DNA from 2 places in the Clostridium perfringens genome. Region 2 is predicted to be linked to the other one. Evidence: predicted binding sites of a transcription regulator. Region 2 holds the regulator's gene; the other holds the start of a gene.

Region 1 (17,109 bases), 500 kb from region 2:
AATCCTCATGATACAATTTCAGAGAAACTTATTAAGGATATAAAAGAAGAGGGATATATTAATTTCCATATGAGATTAGCTAAGGAGTACTTAAATAACTTTAAAAATAAAGAATTTAATTTAGTTGGTTATGAAGATTTAGAATTATCAACACAAATATTAATATTAGATGCTATTAAAAGAGGAATAGAGTTTAATATGATGGATAGATTAGAAAACTTTATTTCTCTTAGTGATGGAGAAAAGGTTGAATATGTTAAGCAAGCAACAAAAACTTCTAAGGATTCATATATAACTGCCTTAATAATGGAAAATAAATTAGTTACTAAGGATATTTTAAAGGAAAATAATATAAGGGTTCCTAAGGGGAAAGATTATGACAATATAGATGAGGCAAAGAAAGATTTTAGATTATTTAAGGATGAGAAAATAGTTATAAAACCTAAGTCTACTAATTTTGGTTTAGGAATTAGTATATTTCCTGGAGAATATTCAAGGGAAGACTATGATAAAGCTGTTGAAATAGCTTTTAGAGAGGATAGTTCAATCCTTATAGAAGAATTTATGACAGGAAAGGAATATAGATTTCTTGTAATAGGGGAAGAGGTAGTAGGAATACTTCATAGAGAACCTGCCAATGTAATTGGGAATGGAGAAAGTACCATAGAAGAGCTTGTTTTTGAAAAGAATAAAGATCCATTAAGAGGAAGGGGATATAAGACTCCTTTAGAAAAAATAAAATTAGGAGAGATAGAAGAAATGTTTTTGAAAAATCAAGGACTAAGCTTTAAGTATATCCCTAAAAATGGAGAAAAAATCTATTTAAGAGAAAACTCTAATATAAGCACAGGAGGAGACAGTATAGACTTTACTGACAAAATACATCCTAGTTATAAAGAGGTAGCATTAAAGTCTGCTAAGGCTGTTAAAGCCCTTATATGCGGAGTAGATATGGTAATAGATAATATAGAGGAAGAGGCAAAGGAAAAAAATCATGGCATAATAGAATTGAATTTTAACCCAGCAATACATATTCATTGTTTCCCTTATAAAGGAGAGAATAGAAAAGCTGGTGAAAAAATATTAGATTTATTGTTTAATTAAATTAGATATAAAACTTGTAGAATTAAGATAATATTAAATAAAAAGTAGATATATAAAATAAGATTTTAAGGGATGTATTAAAATATAAAAGGTTATTTTAATACACGCCCTTATTAAGTGTTTAAATACTTTATTTTAATTTATATCTTATTACTTTCATAAATATCTATTATTTCATTAAATAGGTCTACATCCTCAATTGAATTATATAAATCACCATCTTTTATATTGTAGACATACTCAAGCACAAATTGTTCACCACTTAAAACTTCTTTAATTATTCTAAAACGCTTGTCCATATCTAACATTTCCACTTCACAAAGAATTTCAATAGGTTCATTTTCATTAGTTTCATTATTGTATTGTTGTTTTATAAAGTTTTTAAATACTATAAGATTAGTATTTTCTTTATCACAATAATTAACCTTTCCAGTTTTGTTACATGATAAACATGGGTTAAAGCCACATTCTCTTATGCATTTTACACACATGCATTTAGAACATACAAATATTTTATCAAGAGAATCTTTATAAGTTTTTTTGAAATCTTCACATTCTTTTATAATTTCATTTTCTTTAGATTTATTTAAAAATGACAGGAAAGATTTTTTTTCTGGAAGTTCTCTAGATAACTTATCTAATAAATCATTATATTTTTTTAATATTTTAATATTTTTGTAGTATGCTCTTTCCTTTAAAGTAGAATCTTCGCTTAAATCTTCAATATCATCTAAAACAAAAATTAGCTCACTGTAAAGACTACCATAAGTATTTTTTTCTTTATCTAAAAATTCCTTTGCATTCATTTGCTATACTCCTTCACCATATAAATAATATATATATTTATGATATCATATATTATCAAATAATTATGAATTTAGACTATTAAAATATACAAAATTTAATAATTAATTTATAATGATGATATATAATACATTTAAGGAGGGGAAGAGGTGAAAAAACATAAGAGGTTTGGTCAGTTAGTCCTATTTTTTATAGCTTTTTTCTTTTTAGTTGGATGTTTTAATATTTCTCCAATTAAAAAAGTTAAGGCAGAAACCTTTGGTATAGAAAATACTATTGCTAAAGGTGGAAGATCCTCAGGTGGGGGCTCTAGAAGTAGCTCAAGGAGTTCAGGAAGTTCTTCTAGAAGTTCAAGTAAGAGTAGTTCTTATAATTCTAGTAAAAAGTATTCTAAGCCTAGTAGTTCATCTAGTGAAAAGAAAAAAAGCCAAGGAAATAGTAATTATTCCACTACGGATAAGTTTAATAAACCTTCATCAGGAAGTAATTCAAGCTCTGATAAGGTAGAAAGTGGAAAAGATTCTAGTAACTCAGATAAAGGTAGTACACAGGGAAATAATAATTATTCAACTACAGATAAGTTTAATAGCAAAGCCCCTAATAATCAAGAAGGAAGTTCTAAAGAAAATAATAAGTATGAAAATAATGATAAATCCAGTGGTAGTTCAAATAAAAGCTATAGAAGTAGCAATTCAGGAGGATTTAGCTTTTTTGATATGCTTATGTTAAATAATATACTTAATATGTTTGGAAATATGTTTAGTTTTATGTTCATAAGAAGACCTTTTATAGGTATTGGAACTATTTTATTAATAGCTTTAATAATATTTGCAATTAGAAAAAGAAGATAGTTAAAATTAATAATTATGACATGAATTTGTAAAAAAGAGAGAGTATAATAAATCTAAATAAAAAGTCGGTAAAGGTGGTAATAAAATGGGAATATTTAATAGAATATCAAATATGATTAAGGCTAAGACTAACTCAGCTTTAGATGAAATGGAGAATCCAGTAGAATTATTAGATCAAAAAATAAGAGATATGGAGAAATCTTTTAATGAAGCTAAAAGATCATCAGCTCAAATTTTTGGTAACTTAAAAGATACTGAAAAGAAAATGAATGAAGCTAAGGAAGAGTCAGCTCAGTATGATGAAAAAGTAAGATTAGCAATGAGCAAAGGAAATGAAGAGTTAGCTAAGAAAGCTTTAAAACTTAAATTAGATAGTGACAAGAAATTTGAGTCTTTAAAGGCAAGCTATGAAGGACAAAGAGCTAAAGCTGATGTTTTAAAAGCAAAATTAGTGGAATTAGAAAAAGAATTAGATAAAACAAGAAGTTATAGAGATGAAGCAGTAGCTAGACTTAATAATGCTGAAGCTTCAAAACAAATAAATGAAGTTATTGCAAATGTTCAAAGTAAGAGTAATTCAATTAATATTGATGATATAGAAAGAAGTATTTCAAGAAAAGAGAGTTATGCTGCTGGATTAGAAGAATTAAAAGGTGAAAGCTTAGATGATGAATTTGCTAAATTAGAAGAACTAAGTTTAGACGATGAATTAAATAAGTATAGAACACAAAACACACAAGAAGATAAAACTTCAGATTCAGAGGTAGATTTAGAATTAGAGAAATATAAAAATAAATAATATGAATTTTAAAGGGTTATACTAAAATAGCTCATAAATAAAACTTATAAATATTAGGAAGAGAATATTTGAATGAACTTAAATTTTTAGTGGAATTCAGAGGTTCTCAGAAGATATTTATAAGTTTTTTATTTTAGAAGATAACTTTATAAGTCTTTAGAAAAATATTATATAGAATTTATAACAAATAGAATTTTAAGTTACAACATAGCTACTTTTATTTAAGGGCTGTATATTAAAATATTAAATCTTGATTAAAAAAGAAAGTCTATATAAAATTTAATTTAGAAAGGGGAGAATTAAATGAATTATAAATTAGTTTGTATAGATATGGATGGTACGCTTTTAGATTCTCATCACAAAGTTAGTGAAAGAAATAAAGAGGCTTTAAAGAAAGCCATTGAAAAAGGAGTACATATTGCCATATCAACAGGAAGGGTTTTTCCCTCAGCTAGGATATATGGGAATATAATAGGAGTAAATGCACCATTAATCTGTTCAAATGGTTCATATATAAAGGATAAAAATACTGATGAGGTAATATTTAAATCTACACTAGACAGAGAAACTTACTTTAAAATATGTGATATTATAAACAAATATAAGTTTTTAGCTTATGTAGATTCTACAGATGGACTAATAGCAGATACTGATATTCCAGAGGATGATAGTCATAGGCTTATGAATAGCTGGGTAGATGAAGAAGAAAAAATAAAATTCTATAAATATGATGATTTAAGAGATGCTTATGATGAACATGGAGAAGATATATTAAAGTTTATAATAATAAAACAAGAAGGCGGACCTAATATAGAAGAAGCTAAGGAGGAATTTGAAGCTTTAGAAGGAGTAGATTTAGTTTATGCTTCTTGGGGTGGATGTATAGAGATCATGAAAAAAGGAACTTCAAAGGGAAGTGCAGTTAAAGCCCTTGCAGATAAATTAGGAATAAGCTTAGAAGAAGTAATATGCATTGGTGATAGTGGAAATGATGTATCTATGCTAGAAGAGGCAGGATTATCTGTAGTAATGGGAAATGCACCAGACTTTATTAAGGAATATGGGGATTATATAACAGATACAAATGAAAATGATGGTGTTGCTAAGGCTATAGAGAAGTTTATATTGGAATAATAGAAATAAAGGGTTTAATAAAAAAGAAATTTAGTTTGACATATTGTCTTTAAAGTTATTAAATATGTTTAGAGATAATAATAAAATGTGAATTGTTCATAGAAAGGAATGATTAAATGTTTAGTTTCACTTTTGATGAAAAAGAATATACTTTATCAGAGGATAAATTGCTTTATTTCTTTAATGAAGATGTTGAAGGTTTTGATATAGATAAGCTTTTTGAAATATTAAATAGTAGTGAGGGAGTTAGCTTTGGAAAAGCCTATTATGATGGCCCTTGTGAAGAATGTAAATTTGGATTAGAGGAAAAAAAGAAGAGCTTCCCATTTTTAGAGTTTAATATGTTTATTTATGCTAAGAATGGAAAGTTTGTAATAAGCAATATAGAAAAAGCTTATGAAGGTCTTACTTATAATAAATTATTAAGAGATAAAAAAGTAGACAAGAGCTATTTAGTTAATATAAATGTTTGTAAAAATTGTGGGAACTTCGCTGTTGAAGTTGAGGAACTTGAAGTATAATAAAAAAGTTTTGGGTATGTATTCTTATAATACAAAAAAGAATACATACCTTTTTTTGTTTTAGGAAAATTTAATTATATAGAAACAAATTAATAGCTTATATGACATAAATTTAAATGGTTTAGATGATATAATTTAAAACATATTAGTAATAAATTCTAAGAAAGGGGAATAAAAATGAGTTTATTAAAGAAAGTTAGCAAAATAGTAGTAGGAGTTACAATGGCATCTTTACTTTTAATAGGATGTGGAGGGACAGGTAAAAAGGCAAAGGAAAATATACCAGAGGATAAATTACCTGTAGCTACTATTGAAGTTAAGAATTTTGGAACTATAGAAGCAGAGTTATATCCAAACAAAGCTCCAAATACCGTTGATAACTTTATAAGCCTAGCTAATAGTGGATTTTATGATGGCTTAACTATCCATAGAATAGTTAAGGGATTTGTGCTTCAGGGTGGAGATCCAAAGGGAACAGGTACAGGTGGACCAGGATATATGATAAAGGGTGAATTTTCTTCTAATGGAGTAGAAAATGATATTAAGCATGAAGAGGGAATATTATCAATGGCAAGATCTCAAAATCCTGATAGTGCAGGAAGTCAATTCTTTATTGTTACAAAAGAAGCACCACATTTAGATGGTCAATATGCAGCCTTTGGAAAAGTTACTAAGGGATTAGATGTGGTTCATGAAATAGAAAAGGTTTCAGTAGGAGCAAATGATAAACCAGTTGAGGATGTTGTTATAGAATCAATTAAGGTGGATACAAAGGGAATAGAGTATAAGGAGCCTGAAAAGGTTAAATAAAGGAATTTTAATTTATTAATTACCTGTATTTTAAGATAAGTTTTAAATAGATTTATTGTTTAAAACTTATCTTTTATAATATTGGAATTTAAAAAGTCTTAGTGTAAAATTAAAAATGAACATATGTTTGCATGGAGGCTTTATGAAAGAGAATAGAAAGATAATTCATATAGATATGGACGCTTTTTATGCATCCATTGAACAGAGAGATAATCCTAAGTATAAAGGAAAGCCGTTGATTGTTGGTGGAGACCCAAATAGAAGAGGAGTAGTTGCAACTTGCTCTTATGAAGCAAGGAAATACGGAATACATTCAGCTATGCCCTCTTTAACTGCATATAAATTATGCCCTAAAGCTATTTTTATAAGACCTAGGATGGAGGTTTATAAAAAAGTTTCTAGGCAGGTTATGAATATATTAAATGAATACTCTAATCTTGTAGAACCCTTGTCCTTAGATGAGGCTTTTGTTGATGTAAGTAAAAGCAAAAGGTGCAAAGGTTCTGCAACCTTAATGGCCCTTGAAATAAAGGAAAGAATATTTAAAGAAGTAGGTCTTACTGCTTCAGCAGGAGTTTCTTTTAATAAATTTTTAGCAAAGATGGCATCAGATTTTAGAAAACCAGATGGTATAACAGTAATAACAGAGGAGAATTCAAAGGATTTTATAAGAAATATACCTATAGGAAAATTTTTTGGCGTTGGAAGAGTAACTAAAAATAAGCTAAATAATATAGGGGTATTTAAGGGGGAGGATTTACTTAAATTTTCTGAAGAAGAACTTATAGATATTTTTAGTGACAGGGGCAAGATATTATATGAATTTGCTAGGGGTATAGATAATAGACCAGTAAATCCATACAGGATTAGAAAGTCTATAGGTAAAGAAATTACCTTAAGAGAAGACATAGAAGATATAGATGAAATGATAGAGATTTTAGAGAGAATAGCAGAAAGAGTTAGTGAGAGTTTATGTTTATTAAATAAAAAAGGAAAGACTGTAACCTTAAAGGTGAAGTTTAACGATTTTAAACATATAACAAGAAGTATTACTTTAGAACACTTTTTAAAAGAAAAGAAGGAAATAATGGAATGTGTAAAAGATCTTATAAGCATAGTTGATTTTAAAAATAAAAAGGTAAGATTATTAGGAATAACAATATCATCTTTAGAAGAAAATATAATAACAGAAGAAAGAGAGCAGTTAAGCTTTGATGTTTAGACAAATTATTAACTAGATGAAAACAAATTTCGATAATATAGAAATTATTTAAATAAATAGTATAATAATACTTATAATTTATAAAAAAATATCTATATTTAATAAAGTTACTTGAAATGGAGAGGAATTAATGAACTACATATTTCTAATAATAGGGTTCCTTTTACTTATTAAAGGAGCAGATCTTTTTGTTGATGGGGCTTCAGGAATAGCTAAAAAGCTAGGAGTTCCAGCTGTTATAATTGGACTTACTATTGTATCCTTAGGAACTAGTGCCCCAGAGCTTGCAGTAAGTATATCAGCTTCACTAAAAGGTAGCAATGATATTACCATGGGAAATGTTTTAGGATCAAATTTATTTAATCTTTTAGCAGCTTTAGGATGTACAGCCATTGTGGCTCCTTTAGTCATAAAGAAGCACATAATAAAAAATGATTTTATAGTAAATTTAATTGCAACTTTTATTTTATATGTTTTTACTTTTACTGGACTAATAGGAAGTAAAAATTCTTTATCTAGAATAGATGGAGCAGTATTAGTCTTAATGTGCATAACATATATAATATATTTAATATATACAGTTAAGAGAAGCAATAAAAAAGAAGATGAAGTAGCGTTAACTGCAGAATTTGAAGATTTTGAGGAGCAAAACATAAAGTCACCTAATAGCACAGTTAAAAATATAATTTTATCAATAGTTGGAGTTATAGGAATAATATTAGGTGGAAAAATAGTTGTTGATTCAGCTTCTGCAATTGCCTTAGGATTAGGACTGAGTGAAAAATTAGTTGGTCTTACAATTGTGGCAATAGGTACTTCTCTTCCAGAACTTGTTACTTCTTTAGTGGCAGCTAAAAAGGGTGAAAATGACATAGCTCTTGGAAATATATTAGGATCTAATACCTTTAACATATTATTAATATTAGGTTTATCATCCGTAATAAGCCCTATAACAATAGCTAAAAGTTTATCAATAGATTTAATATTCCTTATAATTGTCACTTTAATAATAGGTGCTTTAATTTTCTTAAATAAGAAAAAAGAAAAAGTACTTACTAAATATGAAGGGGTATTTCTTTTAGCTCTTTATATTGGATATACAGTATATATAATAATGAGAAATTAATCTTTTGTAACTGTCTTAAATTAAGACAGTTATTTTTTATGTGAAATTTAGTATATAGTGTAGACTTTTATTTCAAATATTATAGCTAAAAATTAAAAAAAGTTTTATTAATTAAATAGGAAATTGTATATAAGATTGTGCTAGATAGAAATAAATAATATTACTATTAGGTAAAATATGTTGAAACTTTGGCAGTTTGGAGGATATACTTAAAATGAGAATTAATAGCCTTAATATGTAAGTAGAGGAGGAGAAAAATATAAATAGTTTAATAAATATTTTTAATCAATATAGTGAGTTAGCTATATTTATAAGTTTGTTTATAAGTGTAATTATAGCATTACTTGGGATAGTTCCCTCTGTATTTGTTACAGGAGCTAATATAGTATTCTTTGGTCCTATAAATGGATTTTTAATTTCTTTATTAGGTGAAGTTATAGGGGGATGGATAAGTTTTAAAGTATATAGAAAAGGTATAAATAAATTTGCAGGAAATATTGAAGGGAAATACGAATTAATAGATAAAATTGTAAAGAGTGAAGGGAGAAATGTTGGGATTTTAATTTTTGAAGGAAGATTAATACCTTTTATTCCATCAGGTTTAGTAACCTTAGCTGCTGCTATGAGCAGGGTTAATAGTCTTACATTTATAATATCTACGTTCTTAGGGAAAATACCGTCTATTTTATTAGAAGTTTTAGCAAGTTATGGGGTGATAATGGCTTCTCAAAAAAATTTAAAACTTGTTATTGGAGTTTTAAGTTTAATTTTATTTTTATTAACATTAAAAAAATTAAAAGATAAAACAAGCAAAAAATGAGAAATTTATCATTAAAAACAAAAAAAGCTCAATTTTTTTTGTAAAAAATGGGTGTTTATTATTGATTTAATATGAATTATATGATTTAATTTAAATGGATAAAGTTTTAATAATTTGTTAAAGCTTTACAATTAGTTAAAGGAGTAAAATAATGATCGAAGCAGTGATTATAGCATTAATAATTTCAAAAATAAAAGGATATAGTTTAAAGCCTTTCTTTAAAAGTTGGACAATCTATCCTATTTTGATTTTTGAAGCTATTTATATAGTCTTTCAGATAAGTATATTTATGGGTAACTATGATGTTGTAAAATGGGCACCTTGGTTTAAAAGTATATATATGTACTTGTTTTTAATACCTATATTTTGGTATAAAGAGTATGTAAGTGCTTTAATTGGATCGTTATTTATTTTAGCAGGAACTTTTTTAAATCATATTGTAATGGCTGCTAACGGTGGGGAAATGCCTGTTTTCCCAAGTTTATCATATTTAACAGGATATCTTAAGCCTAACACTATTTCAAAGGTAAATGATATACATATGATAGGAACAAGTACAGTAAAATATAAGTATTTAAGTGACATAATAGATGTAGGATATAGTGTTTTAAGTATTGGTGATATACTTATAAGAGTTTTTGTAGTCATAATAATATATGTTACAGTTAAAAAAACTAATGAGAAAAATGAATATAAGCAAAGGAATATATTTGCTTAGTGACAGCGGAGGAAGAATGTTAAAAGTAACTTTATTTGAAACTTTAGTAAGGGGAATACCAGAAGCTCTTACGATGATGTTAGCCATGTATGCTTTCGCTAATAAAAAGTTAGAAAAGAAGGAATATTTAATTTCAAGTTTGATATTGGTATTAGTAGTTTATTTAATTAGATTATTACCTATAAATTATGGTATTCATACAATATTGAACATATTTGTTTTAATATTTTTAGCATTCAATGTTAATAAAATAGATTTAATAGTAAGTATAAAAGCATCAATATTAATATTAATGATTTTATTTTTATGTGAAGGTTTAAACTTATTATTTATAGAGAAATTTTTCAATGAAAATATTGATTATTTATTTGAAAATGTATTTACAAAAACAATATTAGGTATTCCATCTACTATAATGTTTATGGTTATTGTTACTTATTATTATTTAATAGCATCAAAAAAAGGAAAGTTGAGATAAAATGATTGAGAATATATCGAAGTTAATAGCTGAAAAAGTTTCTAGTGAATTAAATTATGATAATGAAAGAAAAGAAATTATTCAGTATGGAACTTATGCTCTAATACAAACATTAATATCAATAATTTCAGTACTTATACTGGGATTAGTGTTTAATATAGCTTTAGAAGCTTTGATATTTTTATTTACAGCAAGCATACTTAGAAAATATTCTGGAGGAGCACATTCAGAATCCTCTAATGTATGTACTTTATTAGGCATAATAATTTCAATATGTATTGGTTTTTTAATAAAAAGTAGTTTTTTTGCAAAAATGAACTTTGAGCTTGTAGTGTTTATTGGAATAGTTATTTTTGTTTTTGGATATTTTATAGTTTTTAAATTTGCTCCAGTAGATACTAAAAATAAACCAATAAAAACCGAAAAGAAGAAAAAACGCATGAAAAAAGGATCTTTAAAGATTTTAACTATATATTTATTTATTGAAGTATTAAGTATAATTTTATATTATAATTCAGGATGGAGTTTAGCTAAGCCTGTTATGTTAAGTATAATCTTTGGAGTAGCATGGCAATGTATGACTCTAACCTACATAGGAAATATATTGTTAAAAACTATAGATTCTTTTACAAATAAATTATTATAAATCTTGAGGGGATGAGTTAAATGAAAAAATTAAACAAAAACTTATTAACATTATTTGCTGCATTAACAACAGTAGTTGCAACAACAGTTGCTACTTCAGCATGTCTTTGGTTTACACACCAACCAGAGGAACCAAAATCTTTAAGAGATGAATAATTTACCTAAAGGTCGGTTTTAAACCGGCCTTATTTTATACTAGATTAGAGAGGGAGAATATGATTAGGGATGTAAATGATAATAAAAAGAAAAAAGTTGATGAAATATTATCAATAGTAAAAGTATCATCATTATTATTTTCAGCTATGGCTTTTTTACAATACACCTTTAATCTTACAAAGTATAACAATAAATTTTTAGCGTATTACAGTATATTATCAATTTTAATAAGTATATTCTTATTATCAACGATTTACATACTTTGGAGTTTAGCTAGTTTAAACAAATATAAAGATCATATAAATAAGATACAATTAATAGAAATAATTTTATTTATGATTATATTTATAATGGCTATATTAGTTTCAGGAGGGAATTCTAGTAATAATAAATTTTTATTTTTATTTATTATAATAACATCTACAATACAGGGAGGCATGCATAGAGGATGTGTGGTTTCTGTAGTGTCATCAGCTATTATTTTAGTTATAGATTTGATTTATTCAGGGAATGCTGATGTAAATATTTATTTTCAAAATGATTTAATATTAGCAGGAGTATTTGTTTTAACAGCTTGGACATTAGGTTTTTATGTAAAAACTGAAAATGATCACATAAAGGAATTACAAACCTTGGTTAACGAAGATGGATTAACAGGGGTTTATAATCATAGATATTTTTATGATAAATTAAGAGAGAAAATGCATATTAGTGAGGTTGAAAATGAGAAACTGTCATTAATATTTATGGATATAGATTATTTTAAGCATTATAACGATTTGTATGGACATCAAAAAGGCGATGAAGCATTAAAAAAAATAGGAAAACTTCTAAAAAATATAGCTAGAGAAAATGATTTAGTAGCTAGATATGGAGGAGAAGAGTTTGCAATAATTTTACCTAATACTTCAGAAGAGGAAGCTACTAAAATTGCAGAAAGAATTAGAAATAAAGTAGAAAAAACATATTTTGAAGGACAAGAAAATCAACCTAATGCTAATTTTACAGTATCTGTTGGTATAGCTGTATTCCCAGATAAAGCTAAAAGTGAGCTAGAATTAGTTAAATGTGCTGATGATGCATTATATAGAGCTAAATTTTTCCATAAAAATAGAGTTGAAACTTATGTATCTGTTTTAGATGAATTAAAACGAGATTTAAATGAAGAGGAAAATGCTCTTGTAGCATCTATAAAAACTTTAATAAGTATTATAAATGCAAAGGATAAATATACATATAGCCATGTAGAAAGAGTAGTTATTTATAGTAGACTTATGGCTAAAAAATTAGGACTTTCAGAAGATGAGAAAAAGCAGCTAATATATGGGGCTTATATGCATGATATAGGTAAAATAAATATACCAAATGAAATATTAACTAAAAAGATGAGACTTACTAAAGAGGAATGGGAGATCTTAAAGCAACATCCTAAAGATGGAGTAGAAATAATAAAATCAGTAAATTCCTTAAAGAATGTTGTGCCTCTTATTTTATATCATCATGAGAGATATGATGGCTTTGGATATCCAGTAGGATTAAAGGAGAAAGAAATACCATACTTAGCAAGGGTCTTAACTGTAATAGATAGTTTTGATGCTATGACTTCAAGTAGGCCTTATAATAAAAGAAAAACTTATGATGAAGGATTAATAGAACTAGAAAGATGTAGTGGAACTCAATTTGATCCAGAAATAGTTGGTATTTTTAGTGAAGTGGTTAAGGAAAATATAAATGAAATACAAGATTTTTAAAGAGATGTATCATAATACACCTCTTTTTATTTTAGCTAAAATCTGATATTATTTTTTCACAGCATAGCTTAGCTGAGATTAAAGACATTGATATTCCAGAGCCAGGATGTACTGAATCACCTACAAAATATATATTCTTTAGTTTTTTTATTTTTGCCTGAGGTCTAAAAATAGTTGTTTGTAATAAATTATGATTAAGACCAAAAGCTGCACCAAAAAAGCAATTAAAATCATTTTTTAAGGTCAGAGGTGTTGTATAGCTTTCGTAAATTATATTTTCTTTTATATCTTCTAAACCTTTAATTTTACTTAGGTCATATAAGATTTTGTTTCTCAAAGAAACAATTGTAGATTCATTCCATTTTGATTTATATTTTTTTAAGTTTGGAACACGTACTGTTATATTAATGCATTCACAATCCCGAGGAGTTAATGAAGTATCTATTGAGCTTGGGCAATAGATATAATATATATATTCCTTTGGTAAGGGCCCATCTATAAAGGGAGCTAATAAAACTTCTTTCTTATTTAAATTAAGTACTATATTATGTACATGTAAATTTTTATATTTTTTCTTAAGAAATAAATGTAGTATAAATGTAGAGCAAGAAAAGGATAAATTATTTTGTTTTCGCTTAGAAATTTTATTTTTAAATGTACTTCTAGGAAGTAAATTTTGTATGGTATAAGTAAAATCTGAATTACAAACAATTAAATCAGAAAATATATTTTCATGGTTTATTTTTGCTCCAATTGCTACATTCTTTTCCATAAGTATATTAGTTACATTTGAGTTAAGATGTATTTTACCGCCAAGTTCTAGGATTAATTTTTCTAAAGCCTTCACATAAGAGTACATTCCACCTTTAATATAATATAATCCATATATTTGAGTGGTTGATGGAATTAAATTAAAAACATTAGAACTTTTAAGGGGAGACTCCCCAATATACATGCATTGAAAAGCTAATAAGGTTTTTAAATATTCATTACTTATATATTCTTCAATGGTTTTATAACAATTTTTAAAAGGATGTATTTTAATTAGTTCAGGTAAAGATTTAAAATATCTCCAATAATTTAAGGTGAAAAAACTCCTGTTTAAAAAGTATTTTTCTACTAAAAGATATCTTCTATATGAGTCAGATATATATTTATAATAATTTGAACTTTCATCATTAAATACCTTTTCTAAGGACTCTGTAGTTTTTAGAAAGTCTGAATAAATATTAAAACTATCCCCTTCATCATTAAACACTTTATATAAAGTATTTAATTCTACAAGTTCTATATAGTCTTTAGGGTCTTTTTTTGCATATTTAAATACTTCTAAATAGGGCTTAGGGAGCATAAATATTGAAGCAGAAGAATCTATCTTAAAATCTTTGTATTCAATTAAATTTACTTTTCCACCTATCTTAGAGTTTTTTTCAAAAATATCTACTTCAAAATTATTAACAAGAAGGCGAACAGCAGTAGCTAATCCACCTATTCCAGCTCCAACTATTATAGCTTTTTTATTTGGACTCATTTAATTAACCGCCTAGGGTAATATCTTGATCGTTGTACCATTCAAGAGCATTAAAGAAATGATCTTTATTAAAATTAGGCCATAAATCATCAATTATGTATATATCAGAATAAACTGATTGAACTGGCAAAAATCCGCTTAATCTACGTCTACCGCCCCATCTTATTAATAAATCTATTCTTGAAATATCCTTTGATTGAATATTATCATAGATATTTTTACTCTTAATGTCACAGGCTTTTAGAAGGTTTAAATCCCATTCCCAACCATAGTTAACAAGGAAGTTAACGCGTATGCCACCTTTACCCATTTTAGTCCTTTTAGTATATTTTTTTAACTCTTCAGGAAAAACTGGAGAATCAGCATTCCCTATAACAAGCAATTCACAATCTTCATTTGCAATTAATTCTACTGATTTTATGCAGGCATCTATGAATGCCTTTTTTTGATATGATGGTCTTTTCGTATTGTCTGTAGTAAAACCATAATAAGTTATTTCTTTAATATCTAGTTTTTGACAAAGTTTAAAAAGTTCAAGTCCAGGTTCAATTCCATGTAAATATCCTTGATCTTTTTCAAGTCCATTTTCTACAGCCCAACGTCTATTGCCATCTGGGATAACCCCTATATGTTTTGGAATTCTCATAATATGTCTCAACCCTTTCTTAAAAATAGCTTCAAATGAAAGTATTCCCATTTTAATAAATAAAATGCATAAATTTGATTATTTTAAATTTTAATTATATTATTATTCTATGGAAAAATTTAATGTTAATTATACGGAGTTGAAAAAATGAGATTTATAGGTGTTAGAACTTGGAAAACAGGAATAGGCGCTGTAATAGCTATGATAATAGCAAAAGAATTAGGGCTAAGTTACTGGGTTTCAGCAGGAATTATAACCATACTTAGCATACAGAGTACAAAAAGAGAATCATTAAAGATAGCTATAAAGAGAATAGAATCTGTTATTATAGCCTTAATAGTGTCTTCAGTTTTATTCTTAGCATTAGGGTTTAACTCAGTTGTTTTTGGATTATATCTTTTAGTTTTTATACCTTTAACAGTAAAACTAAAAGTGACAGATGGAATTGTTGTAAGTTCTGTTTTAGTAACTCATTTATTAGTTGAGAAACAGGTGAATTCATATTGGATAATAAATGAACTAGGTCTTATGCTAGTTGGGGTTTTAGTTGCATTAATATTAAATAGTTATATGCCTAAGAATGAGGAAAAGATAAAAGAAGATATAGATTATATATCTGAAAAAATAAAAGAGATATTTATGGATATGGCATATTCTTTAAGAACACATAGTGTTTCAATAAAGGAACAAAGACTTTTTGATGAACTTGAAAATAGAATAGAGTTAGCTAAAAAAAGAGCCAATGATAATTTTAATAACTATTTGTTTTCAGATGTTAAGTACTATGTGCATTACATAGATATGAGAGAAGTTCAATTTCAAATGTTAAAGTACATGAGAGAACACTTTTCAAGAATATCTATTACTGTAAAACAGACTGAACTAGTTGCTAATTTTACAGAAGAGGTAGCCTCTGTAATAGGTAAAGAAGTTAATGTAAATATTCTTATTAATAGATTAAATAGATTAAAAAAAGAGTTAAGTGAACAAGAACTTCCAGTAACCAGAGAAGAATTTGAAAATAGAGCTATGTTATTTCAATTTATTAATGATTTAGAAATCTTTATAAAAACAAAAAATCAATGTTATATAAAATAAAAAATTATAATTTAAATATAAATATTAAGATAAAAATATTTAGATAAACTTACATGTTTTACTATTAATAAGGTTAAAAATATAAAGTTTGGCTATAATTATGATGAAATAAAATACAATAAATAAAATTATATTATATTAGTAAATATGATTAATATTCATTTAACGATTATTAACAAAATTAAAATAGCATAAAATTCTTAAATAAGTTAGAATAATCAATATAGATTTATAAATTTAATTCTTAATTAAGTCTTGTTTTGTTACATTCGTTCTAAGGGAGGCATAAAATGAACAAAAAGTACTTTAAAGAGGTTTTAGGAAATAAAAAAACTTTGAAGAATTTGGGGATTAACGTATTTATTTGGATTACTCTATCTTTTCTATTAGTATTTTTAGGGGAGTCATTTCATAGAGGATCTATTGAAAATGGAAAGGATTTTTTAGATAATCAAACAACAGTATTTCTATTAAACTATCTAATATTTTTGATGATTACTTCAATAGCTTTTTTCTTTAAGAAGACTAGAATGGTTTATGGAATAATAAGCACTATTCTTATGGGCTTTTATATGGCAAGTGGAGTAATACTAGGCTTTAGAGGAACACCACTTATATGGGCAGATATGTTTTCTTTTAAAGAAGGATTAGCTATAGCAGGAAATTATTTAAACTTAAATATTTTAAAATATGCTGTTATAGCCTTAGTAATTATAATTGCAATATTAGTATTGTTATGGTTTAGTGAAAGATATAAAAGTAGAAATAAAGTGATTAATCCATATGGCTTTATAATTTTACCATTATCTATTTTGGCTGTAGGAGCTTTTTATGGAAATGCAAAAGGGAGTATAGAAGTATATAGATGGGATTTGCCAGTTTCCTATGAGAGAAA
Region 2 (17,109 bases):
TGATGGATTAAGTATAGCTTGGTCTGTTATAGAGTATATATGTAAAAATAAAAATTTAAGATGTAAAACTCTTTTTGCTACTCATTATCATGAGTTAACTAAATTAGAAGGAGAAATTCACGGAGTTAGAAATTATTCAGTAGCTGTGAAGGAAGTTGATAACAATATTATCTTCTTAAGAAAAATAATAGAAGGTGGAGCAGATCAATCTTATGGTATTGAGGTTGCTAAACTTGCTGGTATTCCAGATGAGGTAATAAATAGAGCTAAGGAAATCTTAGAAACTCTTGAAATGGAATCTTCAAAGGATAACTTAGATTTAGCTCTTAAAGAAGTAAATGCTTCAAAAGAAGACATAGAAGAAGCCTCTATTACAACCTCTTATGAAGTTAAAGAAACCCTAGTAGAAGAGGATAAAATTGAAATTAAAGAAGAAGTTATTTCAAAAGCTTCAGAGGCTAAAACACATAAAAAAGAAGATGATCAAATACAATTAGATTTTTCTGCCATAGGAAAAGATAATTTGATAAAAGAACTTTCAGAAGTTGATATTTTATCTTTAAATCCTATGGAGGCTATGAATAGATTATATGCTCTAGTTAAAGAAGCTAAAAATTTAATTTAGCTTATGGGAAGGAGCTGTTATAAATTTTGAATAGAATAAATATTTTAAATGCAGATACAGCAAATAAAATAGCAGCAGGAGAGGTTGTTGAAAGACCCTCTTCTGTGGTTAAAGAACTTGTAGAAAATTCATTAGATGCAGGGGCTAAAAATATAACTATAGAGATTCAAAATGGTGGAGAATCTCTTATAAAAATAATAGATGATGGCTCAGGGGTTCATCCAGAGGATGTTGAAAAAGCTTTTAATCCTCATGCTACAAGTAAAATAAAAGATACTTATGATATTTTTAGTATAAATACCCTTGGATTTAGAGGAGAAGCTTTGCCTAGTATAGCTTCTATAGCAAGGGTTGATTTTAAGAGTAAAGTATCAGACTTTGACATGGGTAAGGAATTAGTAATTAGCGGGGGAGAAAAAGAATCTTTAACGGATTGTTCTATGAATAGAGGAACTCAAATAGAAGTTAGGGATTTATTCTTTAATGTACCTGCTAGAAAGAAGTTTTTAAAGACAACGGCTAGAGAAAGTGCCTTAATAAATGACTTAGTAAACAGAATTTCACTAGCTAACCCAGATGTATCATTTAAATTATTTAATAACAATAAAAAGATTTTAAATACTTATGGCAATGGAAAATTAATAGATGTTATAAGAACTATTTATGGTAAGTCCACTGCTGAAAATTTAATATATTTTGAAGAGCATAAGGACACAGCTTCTGTTTATGGATTTATAGGAAATGATACCTTAGCAAGAGCCTCTAGAAATAATCAAAGTCTTTTTGTAAATAAGAGATATGTAAAAAATAGAAGCTTAACTGTAGCTGTGGAAAATGCCTTTAGATCCTTTAATGTTACAGGTAAGTTTCCATTCTTCGTATTATTTATAGATACTTATCCAGAGCTTATAGATGTTAACATACATCCAACAAAATCTGAAATTAAATTTAAAGATGAACGTTTTATATTCAAGGTAGTCTTTGATGCTGTTCATTCAGCTATGAGGGAATATGTAAAAGATACCTTTACTCTTCCAGAAGAAGAGGAGAAAAAATTTGAAGCTTTAAAAGAAGAAGTTATTCAGGAAAGCTTAGATGAGGAAATAAGTACCTTAGAAAAGTTAAAAGAAAATATAAATTATAAGGTAAGTGAGGATAGAAAGAAGGAAGAGATTTATTCTTATAATCCCTCTAAGGATTATGAAGCTAAAACAGAGGTTAATATTCCAGTAGATTTCTTATCAAAAGAAAATCAGGAGGAATCTTTTAGTATTAATAACTCTTTAGAAAATAATAATTTTAAAGAAGGTTCAGCTAAAAGAGAGATTTCATATGATCCTATACTTATAAAAAATGAACTTAAAGATAAAGTAAGTGAAAGTACTTCTGAATCACTTGAAAGAAGTGACTATAAATGTAATAAGAATGAATATGGAAATTCCATAGAGGAAATAATTTATAGAGAAGCAAAATTCCCTAAGCTAAGAGTTATTGGTCAATTTAATAAAACCTATATATTAGCTGAGTATGATTCTACTTTATATTTAATAGACCAACATGCAGCTCATGAGAAGATTTTATTTGAGAAGTATTCTTCAGATATAGCTAAAAAGAGGGTTGAAATTCAGCCTCTAATGATTCCACTAGTAGTAACCTTACCTACAGAGGATTATCTTTATTATGATGAAAATAAAGAGATTTTTGAAAAGGCAGGATTTAAAATAAGCGATTTTGGTGATAATTCTATAAGAATTGAAGAGGTACCATACTTTTTAGATAAATTAAATCCAACAGAGCTAATAACATCTATGATAAATAACTTGAAGAAAATGGGTACTGGAGAAACTGTAGAGGTTAAATATAATAAAATAGCATCTATGTCCTGTAGGGCGGCAGTTAAGGCTAATGATGTTTTAAGCATATTAGAAATGGAAAACTTAATAGAGGATTTAAGATACATAAATGATCCTTTCCACTGTCCACATGGACGTCCAACTATAATTAAATTTACCAGTTATGAATTAGATAAGAAGTTTAAAAGAATAACTTAAGGAGAGAGACAGTTTAAATGAATAATAATTTACTTATTATTGCTGGGCCAACAGCCGTAGGGAAAAGTGACCTTTCAGTAGATCTAGCAAAGAAGCTAAATGGTGAAATAATATCTGTTGACTCTATGCAAATATATAAATACATGGATATAGGTTCAGCTAAAATTTCTAAGGAAGAAATGGGAGGCGTCCCTCACTATTTAATAGATTTTGTTGATCCTAGTAAGGAGTTTAGTGTAGCTGAATTTAAAGACTTAGCTACAGAAAAAATTAAAGATATACAAAGTAGAGGAAAACTTCCTATATTAGTAGGAGGAACTGGACTATATATAAATTCAATCATATGCAATATGAATTTTGCAGAAAGTGATAAGGATGAAGAGTATAGAGAAGAGCTTGAAAAAATAGCTAATGAGCATGGAAATGAATATTTACATGAGATGCTAAAAGATATTGATTTAGAAAGCTATAATTCAATACATTTTAATAATAGAAAAAGAGTAATTAGGGCATTAGAAACTTATAAGTTAACTGGAAAACCATTTTCATCTTTTAAAGCTAAGAATAGTATTTATGAAACTCCATATAATATATATTATTATGTACTTAATATGGATAGAGCAAAGCTTTATGACAGAATAAACAAAAGAGTTGATATAATGTTTGAAAAAGGTCTTTTAGAAGAGGTTAAGAATCTTAAAGCCATGGGATTAACTGATGATATGCAGTCTATGAAAGGTATAGGATACAAAGAAGTTTTATATTATCTTGATGGTAAAATCTCTTTAGAACAATGCATAGAGATGATTAAGCAAGGTAGCAGAAACTATGCTAAACGTCAGCTTACTTGGTTTAGAAAGGATCCTAGAGCTATATTTATAGATAAAGATACTTTCGCCTCTGAAGAAGATATTTCTTCCAAAATTATTAATGACATAATAAATTCTTAGGTTTATAATTAAATTATATTAAAAATTTATGGAGGGCAATAGAATGAATAAGTCAATCAATAACCTACAAGATATATTCTTAAACAATGCAAGAAAGGAAAGAATTCCTGTAACAATATTTTTAGTAAATGGGGTTCAATTAAAGGGTATCGTTAAAGGGTTCGATAGCTTTACAGTAGTTTTAGATAGTGATGGAAAGCAACAATTAGTTTATAAACATGCTATAAGCACAGTATCACCAGCTAAACCTATTTTATTTAATAACGCGCAAGTTTTTGATAATTAAATATAGAAAAGAAAAATAGGTAAACCCTAGATGGTTTGCCTATTTTTTTTCTATATGATAAGATTTATAAATGTACGATATTTTAATAATGCGGGGGTATAATAATGCTTAATGCAACTATAGAATTACTAAAAAAACAATATGGTTTCACAGATGAAACTATAAAGCTTTATAATCAAGCTATAATTGATGTAGAAAATGAATTTAAAATATATGATGAAATAAGAGAATATAATCAATTAAAAGTTCTTAAGGCTTTCCAAGAGGAAAGAATTTCAGATAATCATTTTACTAATTCAACAGGATATGGTTATGGTGATATTGGAAGAGACACTTTAGATTTAGTTTATGCTAGAATCTTTAATGCTGAAAAAGCTTTAGTTAGACCACATTTTGTTAATGGAACTCATGCTTTAGGAACAGCTTTATTTGGAAACTTAAGACCTGGAGATACTATATTAGCTGTTACTGGTAGCCCTTATGATACTTTACACAGTGTAATTGGTATAAGCGGAGAAGAAAATATAGGCTCTTTAAAAGAGTACGGTGTTAATTATAAGCAAGTAGATCTTGTAGATGGAAAGATTAACATAAAAAAAGCTTTAGAAATGATTAAAGATGATGAATCAATAAAGTTAATACATATGCAAAGATCAACTGGATACGGCTTTAGAAATGCCTTCCAAGTTAAAGAATTAGGAGAAGCAATAAAAGCTATAAAAGAATTAAGAGAAGACTTAATAGTATTTGTTGATAATTGTTATGGAGAGTTTATAGACATAATAGAACCTACAGATGTTGGTGCTGATTTAATAGCAGGATCATTAATTAAAAACATAGGTGGAGGAATAGCTCCAACTGGTGGATACATAGTAGGAAAAGAAAAATATGTAGAGCAAGCATCTTATAGACTTACTGTACCTGGTATAGGAGCTGAGTGTGGATGTACATTTGGAGTGATGAAAGATTTCTACCAAGGATTATTCTTAGCTCCTCATGTTGCTATAGAAGCATTAAAAGGAGCAATATTCTGTGCTAGAATAATGGAACTTGCTGGATTTGAAGTTCTTCCTAAATATAATGACAAGAGAAGTGACATAATTCAGGCTATAAAATTCAATGATAAAGAAAAACTTATAAAATTCTGTAAGGGTGTTCAATATGCTTCGCCAATAGATTCTTTCGTTGAATGTGAACCATGGGCTATGCCAGGGTATTCAGATGAGGTTATTATGGCAGCTGGTGCCTTCATTCAAGGTTCTTCTATAGAACTTTCAGCAGATGCACCTATAAGAGAGCCATATATAGCTTATTTACAAGGTGGATTAACTTTTGACCATGCTAAAATAGGTGTATTAATAGCTTTAAATAACATTTTTAAATAATATGCTAATTTAAATTAGTAAATACAAAAATTAACATAGGCTTTTATCAAAAAATAATAAGATTTACAAAGATATTTCTTCAAAATTATTTACTTTAAATCTTATTGAAATTTATTTTGATAAAGGCCTATTTTTTATATTCTTTTTATGGAATAAATCTTTTTTATAAGATATAATTAAAATAGTTAATTAATTTAATATTACGTATTACATTTTATATATTACATATTGTATTACAAAGAAAGGTGGAAGGATATTTTGGAAGAGAGCAGAAACAAAGAATTAAAAGTAAAAAGCTTTAGGGTAACTGAAGAAACTTTCGATAAATTTAAGAAAATAGCATCTGATGAGTTTGGAAATCAAGGACAATGTTTAGATGCATTAATATCACTGTATGAATTAGAGAATTCTAAATCAACATTGATAGAAAGAAAGTTAGAAATAGAGTCTTTTCAGGATTATTTAAACAAGATAAACCAACTTTTCTTAACTTCTCTTCAAATGAGTGAGGATGCAGGAAAAAGAGCAGAAGAGGAATTTGTTAAGAAGCTTTCTATAAAGGATGTGACCATAGAGAGGCTGCAAAGAAGAGAAGAAGAACTTATAGAAAGAGATAAGGCTTTAAAAGAGGATAATAAAGCTAAAATAAAGGAGATAGAAGAGCTTAAAGAAAATATAAAAACTTTAGAAAAAGATAAAAGCACATTATCTCAATTAGTATCTAGAAACTATGATTTAATAGAAAAAAATAAAGAAGAAATAGCCTCTTTAAAATCTTTAGAATCTTTAAAGGAGGAAAATGAAGAGTTACGAAATAAGGGAGAAGAGGATAGAGCTTCTTTAAAAGAAAGAGAATCTCATATAAAATCTCTAGCATTAGAAAAAGAAGCTCTTAAAGAAAAGCTAAATTTCTATGAAGAAAAAGAGAAGTCTTATAAGGAAGAGGTAGAATCATATAAAAAGCTTGTAGAAGCTATGAGAAAGGATCATAAGAAGGAGTTAGAGTTATTAGAGACTAAATACTCTAAAATGGCAGAAAAAGAGTCTGAGAAGCTTAGAAAGGATTTTGAAAGTAGGTTAGAATTAGAGAAAAGAACCTTAGAATTAGATATAAAAACTTTAAAATATGAAAAAGAAGTTTTAGAAAGTAAGTTAAATTCATAATATATGTTGATTTGTAAATTGAGTTATTAATTGGCGTCAGATAATTTGTGTAATTTAATATTCTGTATAGATTATATAGTTGAATATTTAGTAAAATTTTAAAATAAGAAAAAATACTAGGAAATTTGTAATGCATAAAATTCCCTAGCATTTTTTCTTAATAAGCTCTATAAATTCCTACTAATTTACCTAAAATAGAGCAATCTTCAACTATTATAGGTTCATAGTTTTTGTTTTCTGGTTGTAGTCTTATGAATCCATTTTCCTTAAAAAATCTTTTTATTGTAGCTTCATTTTCTATTAGAGCTACTACAATATCACCATTTGTTGCTACATTTTTCTGTTCTATTATTGCTAAATCTCCATCTAAGATTCCAGCTTCTATCATACTGTCTCCAGTAACTTTTAAAATAAATAAATCATTATTGTGCTTAACGTAGTTTATAGGTATTTGAAACATATCTTCTATGTTCTCTGTAGCTAAAATAGGCATACCAGCAGTGACTTTACCTACTATAGGAATATCTATTAATTCCTTTTCTTCATTAGATAATTCTACTATTTCTAAAGCTCTTGGCTTAGTTGGATCTCTATATATTAATCCTTTTTTCTCTAATCTCTTTAAATGTCCATGAACAGTTGAGGTTGATTTCAAGCTAACTGCTTGACATATCTCTCTAACTGAAGGTGGATACCCCTTTGATTTTGTAAATTCAATTAAAAAGTTATATATTTGAGTTTGTTTATCTGAATTTTCCTTAATAATCATAGTAATTGCACCTCACGATTCTTTGGTAATATTATACCACAGTAAGGAGAGTATAGCAAACTTATGTTCTCATACCGTAACTTTCATAAAAACACTTAAAATAAGTTGATTTTTGTATTATTTTTTATGGGAAAATAATTTTTATTTGATAAAAAAGAGTATATTTGTTATAATGAAAAGATGATTTTTAAGTAAGAGGTGACTTTATGGATAAAAAAGTATTTAACAATGATGATTATTGTGATGTATATAATGGAAAGATTTGCGATAATTGCGGTGATTGTCTAGAGATGCAAGGGATAGATACAAAAGCCATAAGAATAGCTGACATAGCAAAAGAAGTTGAAGAAAACAAGAAAATAGAAGAAACTCTTAAAAAACTTGCTGAAGAAGAACAAGAAGAAATGGAAGATGATTTAGAAGAAGAGCTTACAACAGAAACTTGGGAAGAGTATTTAGCTAAGCAAGATGAATATGAGGATGCTTTTGATCATATTGAATATCTTGAAGATATAGATTTAAATGATGATTTAACTATGGAAGAAATGACAGAAGAAGTATTTCCAGGGGTTAGAAAACTTAAAATAAAAGAAAAGTAGAAGAGTGTTTCTTATATAAAAGTGCTAAAAATACGAGGATAGAACATATGTTCTATCCTCGTATTTTCTTCATAAAATCAAGAAGTGATGCTATTTTATATTTGCTAAAGGATTAGTTTTAACTGCTTCTCTTAAAGTTTCATCATCTACATGGGTATATATTTGAGTTGTTGAAATATTTTCGTGACCTAATATATTTTGCAAGCTTCTTATATCTACATTACCATACTTATACATAAGGGTGGCGGCTGTGTGTCTAAGTTTATGTGGTGTATATTTTTGATCTTTAAACCCTGCATTTTCTATATGTTTTTTCGCTAAAATTTCAACACTTCTTTTATTTATAGGTCTATATTTACTTGATAAAAATAAGTATTTTTTAGCTTCTTCAGTAGCTTTTGAATCATTTCTATTTTTCAAATAGTTTTCTATAGCTGCAATTGAAGCTTCATTTAAATAAACAGTTCTTTCTTTATTTCCTTTACCTATAATAGTTAAGGTATCTCCTTTGATTTTTTCTATTTCAATATTACAAAGTTCAGATAATCTCATTCCGCAGTTTAAAAATAAAGTTAATATGCAATAATCTCTATAATAATTTTTATTTCCTTTATCCATAGAGTTTAAAACAGTTATACTTTGATCTAATGTTAAATAAACTGGGTGTCTTTTATTTATCTTTGGAGATTCTAATTCTACTGTAGGATTTTCATCTATTAGTTTTATTTTAGAATTTAAAAACTTAAAGAAAGATTTTAAAGTAGCAACTTTTCTAGCTCTGGCATAAGCACTATTGTTTCTAACTTTTTCTAAAAATGCTAGAAAGGCATAGATATCAGATAAGGTTATATCCTTTATGAAATTATCACCTAAATCAGAAATTTCAACTTCTTCAATTTTTTCTAATTCAATATTATTTTCTAGACCTTTATAAACTTTCAAAAATTTAAAAAATAATCCTAAATCAACTGAATATCCTTTTATAGTGTTTAGGGATTTTCCTTTTACATTTTCTAAGTAGTTTAAGAATTCAATAACTCTTTTTGGATGCTTCGATTTCTCTAAAAAATCAAATTTTAATTTATTCTTTTTGAGTAATTCATCTTGTTTGCTGTTTTTAAAATTTGATTTTTCAACAGAATCGCCACCTTTTTCTACTTCCAAAAGCTTGTCCATTCCAAGTTCTTTTAACCATCGTTTAATTATTCTTTGATTAACTTTATAGATCTCTGCCAGTTGTGTAATACTTAGATTTCTCTTGAAAATAAAAATATAAATATCTTCAATTAAATCTTCATAGTCACGCTGGATGTTTTGAGAATCGTAATAGTTATATATGTGATCAAGATTGTTTAAGTCATCATTACTTAAATTTATATTCAGTAATTCTTTGATTTCTTGTGAGTATTTAAAATTTTCGAATTGATTTCCTTCATTATTCATAGTCTAAAATCCTTTCAAAACCTTGATATGACTATATTGTAGCATATTTTATCAAAAAACACAACAACTTCGCTAAATGTATATTTAGCGAAGTTATAAATTGGGGGTATTTTAGAAATTCATATGTGTATTTCAAACAATCTGATTTAAGATTGTTTTTTAACTTTGTTTAACCTTGAAACATCTTATTTTATTAAAAATATCTTTTGATGAAAAATTATAAAGTATTTATTCTAACTAACTGTAATACAATTAGTATTACATATAAAAGTAATACGTTTTATACAGAATAATAAATATCAATATATCTTAAATATAACCAAAACCATAGTAAATATACATTATAAATAAAATAATATAGTATATTTGCTAATTTAATTACCTATATAAATTAAAGACTCTATTCTAATATCGTATTTAGATATTAGAACGCAAAAATAATGAAGATAACTTAAATTTAGCTATCTTCATTTTATTGTGTTTCCTTATAATATAAGCATATCGCAATTTTTTAATTATGATAATTCGTCTAAGTTGTTACTTTCTTTTCCATCAGGAATACTTCTTAAATAAGCTTCCCCTTTCTTTGAATGAGAAATTATTACTCCATCAATCATTCCCTCTTCTGCAAGCTTTACACCTTCAGCTTTAGAAACAGTCTTTCCACTACTTAAAACGTAATCTGTAATTTCTCCATTACTATTCTTTTTTACTTTAACTATAGAATCTGACATGATTATCACCTTCCTTTACTATTATTTTGCATACTTTTTTAAAAAATATTCCCTGTAAAAAACCATTTTTATTTGTTATAATTAAATTATAAAAGGTTTACATAATGAGAAATGAGGGGTGATTATTTTGTATTTAGAAAAAATTATTAAAGCAAAAAAAAATATAGAAGATGTAGTTATAAAAACACCTTTAATATACAGCGAGGTTTTTTCAAGGAAATCTGGAAACCAAGTGTATATGAAATGTGAAAATTTACAATTAACAGGTGCTTACAAAATAAGAGGTGCCTTAAATAAAATAAGATCCTTATCAGATGAAGACAAAGTAAAAGGGGTTGTTTGCTCTTCTGCTGGAAATCATGCTCAAGGCGTAGCTTTTGCAGCATCACAAGCTAATGTTAAATCAACTATAGTAATGCCAAAGACTACTCCTCTACTAAAAATCCAATCAACAAAGGATTTAGGAGGAAATGTTGTTTTATCAGGTTATGTTTATGATGATGCTTTTAATGAGGCTAAAAGAATTGAACAGGAACAAGGAGCCTTATTTATACACCCATTTAATGATATTGATGTAATTTGTGGACAAGGCACAGTAGCCTTAGAAATATTTGAAGATTTAAAGGATGTAGATGTTATTCTCTGCCCTATAGGTGGCGGTGGCTTAATAAGTGGAGTTACCTTAGCTGCTAAGGCCTTAAACCCTAATGTTAAAGTAATTGGAGTACAAGCAGAAGGGGCAAATGCAATGGTTAAAAGTTTTAAGGCAGGAGAAATAATTGCTTTAGACTCTGTTGATACCATTGCTGACGGAATTGCAGTAAAAAGACCTGGGGATTTAACATTTAAATTTATAAAAGAATATGTTGACGATATAATAACTGTATCAGACCATGAAATTGTTGAAGCATTCTTTACTTTAAGTGAAAAACATAAACTTCTAGCAGAAGCTTCAGGAGCTGTATCATTAGCAGCCTCTTCTAAATTAAATTTTAAAGGTAAAAATGTAGTATCAATAATAAGTGGTGGTAATATAGATATGGTTACTATAACCGCATTAATAAATAGTGCATTAGTAGCTAAGGGAAGACTTTTTGGTTTTAGTCTAGAAGTTCCTCATAAACCAGGCCAAATATTAAAAATTGCTAAAGTTCTTGCTGATACTAATGCTAATATAGTAAAACTTGAACATGATCATTTTAAAGCAACAGATGCTCTTAAGAACATGGTTATAGAAGTAACCTTAGAGACCAATGGCCACTCTCATATAGATGAAATTAAAAAAGCTTTAACAGATCAAAACTATGTAATAAAACAAATTTACTAATTTTAAAATAAAAAAAGAGGTGAAAAAATCACCTCTTTTTTTAGTAAGAAAATACTTCATCTTCTATACTCTCATCAGTATCTATATGCTCTACACTTAAGTCAACATCTTTTAAGTCTATTATTTTAGTTTTATATTTAATTTTATAATATGCAAATAATCCAAAGAATAGAGGTAATCCAATATAAGATGAAATTAATCCACCCCAGTCTACTCCATTTCTAACATCTAAGTATGCATATCCTTGACCTAAAACTATTATTCCACATAATATTAAAGCTATTATAGGTCCTAATGGGAATAATTTAGCTTTATAAACTAATCTATTCATATCTTTACCTTGAGCTACATAAGCTTTTCTGAATCTATAATGACATATTGCGATTCCAAGCCAAGCTATAAATCCTGATAATCCTGATGCTGCTACAAGCCATACATAAACTGTATTTTCAGCATAAATACCTGTTAAGAAACATAAACTTGCAATTATTGTTGTTATTATAATAGCATTAACTGGTACTCCTCTAGAATTAGTTTTTTCAAAAATCTTAGGTGCCATTCCACTTTTAGCCATAGCATAAAGCATTCTACTTGATGCATACATACCTGAGTTACCAGCTGATAAGACAGATGTTAGTATTATGGCATTCATAATTGAAGCTGCTCCAGCTAATCCTAATTTTTCAAATACTATTGTAAAGGCACTTGTTTCTACTCCAGCTTGAGCATTTGGTACTAAAGCACCAATTACTAAAATTGTTCCTAAATAAAATAATAAGATTCTCCAAAATATTGTATTAACAGCCTTAGGTACATTTTTTTCAGGATCTTCACTTTCTCCAGCGGCAACCCCTACTAATTCAGTTCCTTGGAATGAGAAACCAGCTATTAAGAAAATCATGAAAATTGTAAAGGCACTTGTTTCTACTCCAGCTTGAGCATTTGGTACTAAAGCACCAATTACTAAAATTGTTCCTAAATAAAATAATAAGATTCTCCAAAATATTGTATTAACAGCCTTAGGTACATTTTTTTCAGGATCTTCACTTTCTCCAGCGGCAACCCCTACTAATTCAGTTCCTTGGAATGAGAAACCAGCTATTAAGAAAATCATGAAAATTGATTTTGCTCCTCCAATAAACGGGCCTCCATTTTCATAGAAGTTTTTGAATCCTACATTATCTCCACCTAATATTCCAAAAATCATAAGAACTCCTACGATTAAGAATATTATAACAGTAGCAACTTTTACAGCTGCAAACCAAAACTCTGATTCTCCATAAGCTTTGGCAGATAATAAATTAAGAGTTAATATAATTACTAAGAATAATGCGCTCCAAACTATTGCTGGAACATTAGGAAACCAAAACTTCATTAATAAAGAACCTGCAACCATTTCTGCTGCTATTGTTATAGCCCAGTTATACCAGTAATTCCATCCTAAAGCAAATCCTAAAGCAGGATCAACAAATTTTGTTGCATAAGCTCCAAAGGAACCTGTTTCTGGCATATATGTTGCCATCTCCCCTAAGCTTGTACACAAGAAATATACCATTACTCCTATAATTCCGTAAGCTACAAAAGCTCCTCCTACACCGGCTTGATGAAGTGTATCTCCCATGGCTAAGAAAATACCAGTTCCTATGGCACCACCCATGGCAATCATACTAAGATGTCTTGATTTCAAGCCTCTTTTTAGATTAGTATTTTGTTCTTGACTCATTTTTTTAGTCCTCCTTATGGTTTTAATAATTAAGCCATAAGTGATAACTAAGTTTTCGCTAACAAAAGAAACCCTTAAGCGTGTTTCATGCTTAAGGGTTCGTAAAGTTATATACAATACTCTTCTTTCATGATAGCACACCACAAAATAATTTGTGACAGTGTTACATATATTATATGTAACCCCAACCTAATAGAATTAAAGCCTCTTCTAATGGTTTCGGCGATTCATCCTTTCACTTTGCTTCAACGTGCTTACCTCTGCAAAGATACTATTAATCATCGCGCCTCTATCTCAGTTATTCACTTTATATTAACAATTATGAGATTAAATTTGCAAAATGTCAATATTTTTTTATTGATAAATAAAAATTATAAACAAAAATTATTGAACAATTTATAAAATAATTTAGATTTTATTGTTGACTTTAAATCCTAACTATAGTAATATGTACTCATACAAAAAACATGTGTATTCAATAAGAATACAAAAGGGGGCTATTATGAAAAATTTATCCTTAATAAAAAGAATATTTGTTGCAATTATTTTAGGAATACTTATTGGGCTAGGATGTTCCTATATTAATTTAGATATACCTATTAGAATATTAATGACCTTTAATAGCATATTTGGGAATTTACTAAGTTTCTTAATCCCACTTATAATAGTTGGGTTTATAGTTCCTGGTATAGCATCCTTAGGAAATAAATCAGGAAAGGGACTTTTCATAACTACTTTAATTTCATATGCTTCAACATTTTTAATAGGAATACTTACTTTCTTTATAGGACGCGCAGTACTTCCTAAATTTATAGTAAGTGCTTCTCTAAGCACTGGATCAGTAAATGTTGATCCTTATTTTACAATTGATATTCCTCCAATGTTTGGTGTTATGTCAGCTTTAGTTTTTGCATTTTTATTAGGAATAGGAATATCAAGAATAAAAAATAGTTACTTATTAAAAGTATCAGAAGAATTTAATCACGTTATTTCATTAACTATAAAAAATGTGTTAATACCTTTAGTACCTATTTACATACTTTCAATATTTTCAAAGTTAAGTTATAATGGTGAGATTTTTACTACTTTAAAGTCTTTTGGACTTGTGTACTTAGTTTTATTTTCAATACAAGGATCTTATTTAGTGGTTCAATATGCTTTAGCTGGAACTTTAAAGAAAGAAAATCCATTAAAATTACTTAAAAATATGATTCCTGCATATATGACAGCTTTGGGAACTCAATCATCAGCAGCTACAATCCCAGTTACTTTAAACTGTACTAAGGAAAATAAAGTTGATCAAGATGTAGCAGATTTTGTTATTCCTTTAGGAGCAACAATAAATTTAGCAGGTGATACTATTACTTTAGTTCTTGCATCAATGGCTGTAATGTATATGAAAGGACAAGTTCCAACTTTCTCTGTTATGGTTCCATTTATAGTTATGTTAGGAGTAACTATGGTAGCAGCACCAGGGGTACCAGGTGGCGGAGTTATGGCTGCTTTAGGATTACTTGAAGGTATGCTTGGATTTGGTAATGTTGAAAAATCCTTAATGATAGCACTTCATGCTGCTCAAGATAGTTTTGGAACAGCAACTAATGTAACTGGAGATGGGGCTATAGCTATAATAGTAGAATCAATATTAAAGAAAAGAAATAATACTAACATTAAAATTGAAGAGGCTGAAGAAGACTTTATTCCAAAGGTTAGTTGTAATTAAAAAAATGACTATGAGAAATTCTCATAGTCATTTTTTATTTAAGAATTATATTGCTACTTTTAGGGAATAATTGATCATATAAAGAATCAAAGCCCTCATCAGCTAATACTACCTCTGTATCATCATTTACATAAAATTGATTCATAGTATTCATTACAAGTTCATATTTTTTTAAATTACCCTCTTCAAGTAAAACTTCATAAAGATATGCTAAGTGATTTTGCATATACTCTTGCATTTCTTTAAGTTCTTCATCAGAAACCTTATTTTCTTTATGAAGCTTATTTACAGGTCCATTTCTAAAAATAAAATATGTTGAAGCTTTTGCTATTCTAGCAATATGTTCTTTAGTCTTAGTATCCTTCATATTTTCCACCTCTTCCATCTAACGTAATAATTATAAAATAAAATTAAGTACATTTCAATTTTCTTATTTATTCTAATATAGTAAGTTTTAACAGGGAAATTTTACTTAGTTATGAATTTTTTTATTAAAATATTCAATTTATTTGACATATAGATTAACAATGGTTATAATCATTTTGTTTGGTTTTCTTTTAAGTTTTTAAATACACATTAAATATTTAAATTCACATTCAAAAATACGATTCACAAAACTCAAAAACAAGGAGTGTATTAAAAATGAAAAAAGAAAAACTTATTCCTAAGCTTATATTTTTCTTATTAGGAATGGCAATCATACAATTAGGTGTTGTAATATTCTTATTAAGCGGAGCTGGATCAGATCCCTTTACTGTATTTACTCAAGGACTTTCAAAAGCTCTAAGCGTTTCAACTGGAACTGCTAACATGATAATACTTGTTACTTTAGTTATTGCAATCTTCATTGCAGATAGAAAACAACTTAAAGTTGGAACTTTTGTACTTGTTTTAGTGGTAGGCCCTACTATAGATGCAATCATGGGAATATTACATAGATTTGGTTTAGATACTTCACTTAGTAACTTTAACTTATTTACAAAATGCGTAATTGTAGCTGTAAGCTGTATTATAATAGCTATAGGATTCTCATTCTTAGTTAGTACTGAATTAGGAGTTGCACCAAACGATTTAGTTCCTCTTATAATAAGAGATAAAACTAACTTCCAATACCGTTGGATACGTATCGGTTTAGATTTAAGCTTCCTAGTAGTTGGTTATTTACTAGCTGGTGTTGTAGGTCTTGGAACAATAATAGCAGTACTTTTCACAGGTCCAGCTATACAATTTTTTATGCCGCCATGTGAAAAAATTGTACATAAATTTATAGGCAAAAATGCTGCTTAATAATAGAAAAACAGTCCATATGGACTGTTTTTTTTATATTTCTTGATATCTAGCTATAAGTTCTACTAATTCATCACAGAAAGCATCATATTTTTCTGTAGGATGTTTCACTGTAATTGTAATTTCTTCACCAATCTCTACTTTTTTCTGGTCCGGAGAAAAGGTAAATGCCAATGTATCTTCTCTGTTATATATAGGTTTTATAGTAACATGAAAATCTTCTCCTAAAATTTTCTTTCTTAATAATGTCATAATAATCACCTCACCGTTTTATTATAACAATAAAAGAAAAACATGCCAATATTGGCATGTTTTTATATTGTATCAAAAAAAGCGTTTATCTTTTCCAATTCTCCATTTGCAAAAGTATAATCATTTAAATCATCTTTGCTTATCCATTTATATGTAGTTATATTAGAGCCACAAGTAATTTTTTCTTTTAAGGAACCTGTAAAAACTCTTAAAGTTTCTTCTTCATTAACATTTAAATCACATAGTTGATTTAAATCAAAAACTATGGTTTTTAAATCTTCCTTTATTGCTCTATTTGCGCATTTTTCTGGAGTTTCTCTTCCTTTTATTTTTCTTTCAAAAATATACCATAGGTGCTCATCTGCTTTTTTTCCTTTTCTTTTTGAAATTAAAATATTATTAAAGTCATCCTTTATAATAATAGAACAAAATTTAATATTACTCATATACGTCTCCCCTTTTACACATTTCGCTTTTTATATACATATTATAGCAAATTATTATATATTATTCCTCTATTTTAATATAAATTCAAATAAAATTTTCAATATTATTTAATAGTTAATTGATTTAAAACTATAAAAAATTTCTATATTTTAATATAAGTTTTTAATTTTAAATACATACTTTAACAGTAATATACAACGGATAAAAAACTAAATTTAAAGCAATAAATTCGTAAAATAACGTATATTTGTTGCTGCTTAAAAAATATAACTCCGTATTTTTTTATAAAAAGACGAATTATAAGATTGATAAATATATACTACTTTATAATCTAAAGAAGTTTT

What was found. Region 2 encodes LexA, which represses DNA repair genes until DNA is damaged. Its sites were predicted from a motif close to CNAACANNTGTTNG; they were not measured.
Region 1: the regulator LexA is predicted to act here: its motif matches at 6,140-6,153, upstream of dinB (DNA polymerase IV).

The regions. Positions count from the first base shown of each region.
Region 1 covers NZ_CP065681.1:1,524,584-1,541,692, forward strand. The annotation lists gene gshAB (bifunctional glutamate--cysteine ligase GshA/glutathione synthetase GshB) at 1-1,104, shown strand, start outside; gene I6G60_RS07490 (hypothetical protein) at 1,245-1,910, opposite strand; gene I6G60_RS07495 (hypothetical protein) at 2,058-2,759, shown strand; gene I6G60_RS07500 (PspA/IM30 family protein) at 2,845-3,558, shown strand; gene I6G60_RS07505 (Cof-type HAD-IIB family hydrolase) at 3,862-4,692, shown strand; gene I6G60_RS07510 (DUF3785 domain-containing protein) at 4,809-5,213, shown strand; gene I6G60_RS07515 (peptidylprolyl isomerase) at 5,391-6,023, shown strand; gene dinB (DNA polymerase IV) at 6,166-7,245, shown strand; gene I6G60_RS07525 (calcium/sodium antiporter) at 7,376-8,371, shown strand; gene I6G60_RS07530 (TVP38/TMEM64 family protein) at 8,688-9,191, shown strand; gene I6G60_RS07535 (DUF5317 domain-containing protein) at 9,343-9,909, shown strand; gene I6G60_RS07540 (hypothetical protein) at 9,926-10,387, shown strand; gene I6G60_RS07545 (accessory gene regulator B family protein) at 10,389-11,033, shown strand; gene I6G60_RS07550 (cyclic lactone autoinducer peptide) at 11,054-11,188, shown strand; gene I6G60_RS07555 (bifunctional diguanylate cyclase/phosphohydrolase) at 11,248-12,939, shown strand; gene I6G60_RS07560 (phytoene desaturase family protein) at 12,971-14,470, opposite strand; gene I6G60_RS07565 (undecaprenyl diphosphate synthase family protein) at 14,475-15,116, opposite strand; gene I6G60_RS07570 (aromatic acid exporter family protein) at 15,264-16,214, shown strand; gene I6G60_RS07575 (LTA synthase family protein) at 16,505-17,109, shown strand, end outside.
Region 2 covers NZ_CP065681.1:2,022,363-2,039,471, reverse strand. The annotation lists gene mutS (DNA mismatch repair protein MutS) at 1-625, shown strand, start outside; gene mutL (DNA mismatch repair endonuclease MutL) at 652-2,676, shown strand; gene miaA (tRNA (adenosine(37)-N6)-dimethylallyltransferase MiaA) at 2,694-3,626, shown strand; gene hfq (RNA chaperone Hfq) at 3,670-3,912, shown strand; gene I6G60_RS09650 (methionine gamma-lyase family protein) at 4,017-5,297, shown strand; gene I6G60_RS09645 (coiled-coil domain-containing protein) at 5,556-6,461, shown strand; gene lexA (transcriptional repressor LexA) at 6,619-7,230, opposite strand; gene I6G60_RS09635 (hypothetical protein) at 7,437-7,829, shown strand; gene I6G60_RS09630 (tyrosine recombinase XerC) at 7,920-8,864, opposite strand; gene I6G60_RS09625 (DUF3892 domain-containing protein) at 9,788-10,006, opposite strand; gene ilvA (threonine ammonia-lyase) at 10,134-11,333, shown strand; gene I6G60_RS09615 (amino acid permease) at 11,374-13,056, opposite strand; lysine riboswitch at 13,182-13,356, opposite strand; gene I6G60_RS09610 (dicarboxylate/amino acid:cation symporter) at 13,559-14,779, shown strand; gene I6G60_RS09605 (hypothetical protein) at 14,814-15,146, opposite strand; gene I6G60_RS09600 (YczE/YyaS/YitT family protein) at 15,422-16,066, shown strand; gene I6G60_RS09595 (hypothetical protein) at 16,100-16,318, opposite strand; gene I6G60_RS09590 (NUDIX domain-containing protein) at 16,381-16,764, opposite strand; gene I6G60_RS09585 (HAD-IB family hydrolase) at 17,097-17,109, opposite strand, start outside.